2 regions of the Sphingomonas qilianensis genome follow, and region 1 is predicted to be linked to the other one. Evidence: predicted binding sites of a transcription regulator. Region 1 holds the regulator's gene; the other holds the start of a gene.

Region 1 (3,086 bases):
CTGTCAGCGGCTTGCATATCACCGCGGTGGTGGCACTGGTGATGCTCGTGGTGATGCGCTCGCTGGCGCTGAGCCCGTGGCTGGCGCTGCACGTGCGGCTGCCGCTGATCGCCGCGGCGGCCGGGGCGGCGGCGGCGGTCGGATACACCATATTGACGGGCGCGCAGGTGCCGACGATCCGTTCGTGTGTCGCCGCCTTGCTGGTGCTGGTCGCGCTGGCGATGGGGCGCGAGGCGATGACGCTCAGGCTGGTCGCGGCGGGCGCGGTGGTCGTGCTGCTGCTGTGGCCCGAGGCACTGGCGGGGCCCAGTTTTCAGCTCTCGTTCGCCGCCATTACCGCCATCGTGGCGCTGCACGAGCATCCGCGCGTGACGGCATGGTTTGCCCCCCGTGGCGAAGGGCGGTTGCCGAAACTTGCCAGGTGGCTGGCGGCACTGGTGTTGACCGGCCTGGCAGTGGAGCTGGCGTTGATGCCGATCGCGCTGTTTCATTTTCACAAGACCGGTTTGTATGGCGCGCTGGCCAATATCGTGGCGATCCCGCTGACGACGTTCGTGGTGATGCCGCTGGAGGCGCTTTCGCTGGCGCTCGATGCGGTGGGGCTTGGGGCGCCGGGCTGGTGGCTGACGGATCATGCGCTGCGCTTGCTGTTGTGGATGGCACGGACGACGGCGGCCTTGCCGGGGTCGGTTGCCGCGTTGCCGGCGATGCCCGCGGCCGCGTTTGGGCTGATGGTAGCGGGTGGCTTGTGGCTCGCCTTGTGGCGGACACGGTGGCGACGGTTGGGGCTGGCGCCGCTGCTGGTGGGGCTGGGCTGGGCGCTGGTGGCACCGTCGCCGGACCTGCTGGTGACCGGCGACGGACGGCATGTTGCGGTGCGCACGGCGGAGGGCGGGCTGGCGATGCTGCGCGACCGGGTGGGGGACTACACCTCGGATATGCTGGCGGAGAATGGCGGGGTGGATGGCGCGCCGTTGCTGCTCGCCGAGCAGCCGGAGGCGCGGTGCACGCGGGATCTGTGTCTGATCGAGCGGGTGGCCGGCGGGCGGCGGTGGCGGGTTCTGGCGACGCGGAGTGCTTATCTCGTGCCGGTGCGGGAACTGCTCGCGGCGTGTCGCGACGCCGATATCGTGGTCAGCGAGCGGCGTCTGCCGCGGGGGTGTTCGGCGCGATGGCTGACCCTGGATCGGCCGATGCTGGCGCGCACCGGGGGCGTGGCGATCGCGTTGGCGCACGGCATGGTGCGGACGGTGCGGGCGCCGGGGGATCGGCATCCGTGGCGGCTCCCGCCCTCCCTAAAACAAAACCACCTTTTCAAAGGCACTCGCCCGGCGCGGACCGGGGTCCGGTAGCATCACTAAAGTGACCCGGCCTTTGCCAATTACCGCGTCCGCCACTTCTGGGGCCCGGCCTCCGCCAGGAAAGCGCGAAACTCGGAAAGCTAGGCGAAGGTTAGTCGTAGCGGCGCAGCAATCCGGCGAGCTTGCCCTGCACACGGACCTGCTGCGGCGCGTAACGCTGGGGATCGTAAGCGCGGTTGGCGGGATCGAGCCGGACCATGGCACCTTCGCGACGGAAATATTTGAGCGTCGCCTCGGCATCCTCGATCAGCGCGACGACGATCTCGCCATCGCGGGCCACGTCCTGCCGACGGATCAGCGCGTAATCGCCATCCAGAATGCCGGCCTCGACCATCGAATCGCCCGACACTTCGAGCGCATAATGATCGCCCTTGCCGAGCAAGGCTGCGGGCACCGAAAGCATTGCACTACTCTCGAACGCCTCGATCGGCAGACCGGCAGCGATGCGGCCGTGCAACGGAATTTCGATCACGTCGTTGGCCGGTTCGGGGCGCGAATGTTGAGAAAGTTGAGACGCTGGCGACATTGCCGGCGACATTGGCGCGGCCGTCTTCCTGGTCAGCTTCACCACATCCCCGCGCTCGGGCATCTTGAGCACTTCAAGCGCGCGCGCGCGATTGGGCAGGCGACGGATGAACTGACGTTCTTCGAGCGCGCTGATCAGGCGGTGCACGCCCGACTTGGATTTGAGATCGAGCGCATCCTTCATTTCCTCGAACGAGGGCGACACGCCGGTTTCCTCCAGGCGATCACTGATGAAGCAGATAAGCTCGTGCTGCTTGCGCGTTAGCATTGCGTTCCTCCGTCAGAACAGACGCGGAACCTTTATGGAACAGTTTCCATCAAGTCAAGCCAGGATAAGGATTTCCGCCGAGTCGCCAATTTGCGCTGCCGCCGCCTGCGGCGGGCGCAGGATCAGGCAGGTAGCGCGGGCCAGCGTGCGCAGCATCGAACTGTCCTGGATGGTCGAGGCGAAAGCCTGCCCGTCGCGCAATTCGCCGCGCAGATAATCGGTGCGGTGGTCGTTGGCGGGGAGCGGCTCGCCGAGCGGCGCGGCGATGGTGGTCGGCAGCGGATCGCGCGCACCGGACATCATGGCGATCAACGGCAGCAGAAAGAGCTGCGCGGTGACGAAGGCGGAGACAGGGTTGCCGGGCAGGCCGAGCACGACCGCGCCACCCAGCCGGCCGGCCATCATCGGCTTGCCGGGGCGCAGCGCGATCTTCCAGAAATCGAGGCTGCCGCCGGCGGCGTCGAGCGCGGGGCGGACGAGATCGTGATCGCCGACCGAGGCGCCACCGGTCGTCACGAGAATATCCGCATCGATCCCGGCAAAGGCGGCGGTCATGATCGCGAGGTCGTCGGGGATGATGCCGAGATCGATCACCTCGACGGGGAGCGCGGCCAGCATCGCGGCGAGCATCAGCCCGTTGGATTCGGGGAGCTGGCCGGGGGCGAGATCGCGCCCGGCGGGGACCAGCTCATCGCCGGTGGCGGCGATCGCTACGCGCAGCCGCCGGGCGACGGGCAGCACGCCATGGCCGCCGATCGCGGTGACGGCGAGGCGGGCGGGCGTAAGCCGCTCGCCCTTGGCGACCAGCACGTCGCCGTCGTGGAAATCGAGCCCTTGCACGCGGACATTGCCGCCGTGGCGGCGCGGGCCATCACCCGTCAGGTGGATCGTGTCGCCCTCGCGCGAGGCTTCTTCCTGCACCAGCACGCTGT
Region 2 (3,086 bases), on a different contig from region 1:
TTTGCCCAGCGGATGAACCTGCTTGAGCTCGGGCGGGGCGAGCATCGTCTGCTTGTTCCGCTCGTAGCGTTTGATCTCGTACGGCAGGCCGAGTTCCTCGAGCATCCACAGGATGCGCTGCGACCGCGAGTTTTCCAGATGGTGGACGATGATGGTCATTATTCTCTCCCGTTACCCGTACTAGCAAGGTTGGAGACTAAGGTCACCGTTGCGGCACGCGGGCCCGCCTCATCGCCACCTTTGAGTCTCCAACAACGCGAAAGGCCCGCCGTTGCGGGCGGGCCTTTCCAGTCGTGCGACGGCTTGCGACATCGCGACAATCCTACATCTCGTCGTCGCCATCCTCGTCAGGCTCGGAGCCGACCATCATTTCCTCGGCGACCTTGTCGGTGCGCGTGCGAATCGCCAATTCGAGGCGATCGCAAATTTCCGGATGTTCCTTGAGAAAGGTCTTCGAATTCTCGCGCCCCTGGCCGATGCGCACGCTATCATAGCTGAACCACGCGCCCGATTTCTCGACCAAACCGGCCTTGACGCCGAGATCGAGGATTTCGCCGATCTTGGACACGCCCTGCCCGTACATGATATCGAATTCGACCTGCTTGAACGGCGGCGCAACCTTGTTCTTGACCACCTTCACGCGGGTGGCGTTGCCGATGATCTCGTCGCGATCCTTGATCTGCCCGGTGCGACGGATGTCGAGCCGCACGCTCGCGTAGAATTTGAGCGCGTTGCCGCCCGTCGTGGTTTCCGGATTGCCGTACATCACGCCGATCTTCATGCGCAGCTGATTGATGAAGATCACCATGCAGCGCGACCGGCTGATCGAACCGGTCAATTTGCGCAGCGACTGCGACATCAGACGCGCCTGCAGACCGACATGGCTATCGCCCATCTCGCCCTCGATTTCCGCACGCGGCACGAGCGCGGCGACCGAATCGACCACCAGCACATCGATCGCGTTGGAGCGCACCAAAGTATCGACGATCTCAAGCGCCTGCTCGCCGGTATCGGGCTGCGACACGATCAGTTCATCGATATTGACGCCCAGTTTCTTGGCATAGACCGGATCGAGCGCATGCTCGGCATCGACGAACGCGGCGGTGCCACCGGTCTTCTGCGCTTCGGCAATGACATGCAGTGCGAGCGTCGTCTTGCCCGAGCTTTCCGGACCATAAATCTCGATCACGCGGCCACGCGGCAAGCCGCCGACGCCAAGCGCGATATCGAGCCCGAGCGAGCCGGTCGAAATCACCTCGACCTGCATGGTTTCCTTGGCGCCCAGTTTCATCGCGCTGCCCTTGCCGAACGCGCGATCGATCTGCGCGAGCGCGGCTTCGAGCGCCTTGGCGCGTTCGCCTGCGGCCTTCTCGCCGGCCTTGTCTGATGCTGCTGCCATTTTGCTGTCGATAACCTTGAGAGATGCCGCCACTGGAGCCTCCATCGCTAGACCGAACGCCAAGTGCGTTCAATGCGTGATGCGTTTCGTATCGCATTTGTTCTTACAGAACAAGAGTGGAACGCCGTTATTTGAGCATCTATCCCCCTTGCATACGTAAGCGTTTTGTTCTATAGAATGGGGCATGGCAAAGCAGCTCACCACCACGCAGTTTTTCAAGCAGTTTCCGGATGACGAAACCTGCCTGTCTCACCTGTTCAATGTCCGTTTCGGACAGGGCTTCGCCTGCCCATCGTGCGAGCGTCCGTCGAACTGGTATCGGATCAAGGCTGAGCGCGCCTATTCGTGCCAGTGGTGCGGCCATCACCTGCACCCGACCGTGGGGACCCCCTTTGAGCAGACCCGGACTCCGCTGCAGCTTTGGTTTTATGCGATCCACCTGTTCACCACGACGCGCCACGGTGTCAGCGCCAAGGAATTGGAGCGCCAGCTTGGCGTTACCTACAAGACTGCATGGCGCATGGCCGGCTTGATCCGCCGGCACATGGCAGACGTTGACGGCGATGCGCCGATCGGCGGCTTTTCAAAGCGCGTAGAGGCCGATGAGACGTTCGTCGGGGGCTACCGCGCTGGCGGACAGGGCGGCAAGGGCAAGAGCGTGGTGTTCGGTATGCTAGAGCGCGGTGGCGATATCGTGGTCGAAGTCCTGCCTAACCGTCGCAGCGGCACATTGCTTCCGGTGATCCGCGATCATGTGAAGCCGCACACCGAAATCCATACCGATGAGCACAACGGCTACGGCGGCCTTGGCACCATGGGTTAATGGCGCAAGACGGTGAACCACGCTCAAGGCCAGTACGTCTCGGCTATCGGCACGACCGTGAACGGCATCGAAGGCTTCTGGCGGCACCTGAAGGCGTCGATCGCCGGGACGCATATCAGCGTGAGCCCCAAGTACCTTGAGCGCTACGCAAAGGAGTTCGAGTACCGCTTCAATCGTCGGACGGAGGCGGCTTCTATGCCGCCGGAGCTTCTTTCGACTTTCCAGCCATTGACGACAAAGCGCGATTGAACGCGGCTTCGTCGCCATCGCTTGGTTGTGGCGAGGCTTCGCGCTCAGCGATAAACTCCTCGAGCTTACCCTCGTCACGGGCCTTTTTGAGGTTGGTCATAGGTTTCTCCAGTGCTGGAATGCAAAACACTGCCATCGTGAGATCGGCTAATATCGCGAGATTGAAAATCACGATCAAGACCGCCACCGAGTTTAACGCGGCGTTCCAGTGGGGCCCCTCGACAGTCGGCTTTACCATCACGACAACAAAGGCGATCGCGAAAAGTATCAGCAGTGAGTACGCGCACATTCGGACAGCAGCCCGGGCTTCCCCGAAAGACTCCCGGGTAGCCTCCTGGAGCTTATTTAGTTCCAAGTGAAGGCTTGCTGCCGATGCTAGCGTGATCGTGACGATTACGCCCAAGAACGATAGCAATTCCCAGGTGACGAACCCCGCAAAGAACGTGTTACCCTTGTCTGTGATGTAATATGGTTGATAAGCGCTAGCCGCTGCCAGCATCGCCGTCAGAGCTATCAATATCCCCCAAGCTCTTGTCTGTTTCACGTCCCAGCGCCTGACTTAGCCAATCTTGAACCGCGCCTTTGCTATCTTTCGCAAGATTTAAAATACTCTCA

Evidence for each region. The regulator LexA, encoded in region 1, represses DNA repair genes until DNA is damaged. The targets are predictions, from matches to a motif close to GTTCCNCNCTTGTTCT.
Region 2: the regulator LexA is predicted to act here: its motif matches at 1,507-1,522, upstream of recA (recombinase RecA).

The regions. Positions count from the first base shown of each region.
Region 1 is NZ_JBDIMF010000003.1:174,604-177,689, forward strand. Features, by position in the region: gene ABC969_RS09600 (ComEC/Rec2 family competence protein) at 1-1,352, shown strand, start outside; gene lexA (transcriptional repressor LexA) at 1,453-2,154, opposite strand; gene ABC969_RS09610 (molybdopterin molybdotransferase MoeA) at 2,209-3,086, opposite strand, start outside.
Region 2 is NZ_JBDIMF010000008.1:109,909-112,994, forward strand. Features, by position in the region: gene ABC969_RS16160 (glutathione S-transferase family protein) at 1-159, opposite strand, end outside; gene recA (recombinase RecA) at 323-1,399, opposite strand; partial or broken gene ABC969_RS16170 (IS1595 family transposase) at 1,584-2,471, shown strand; gene ABC969_RS16175 (hypothetical protein) at 2,416-3,015, opposite strand.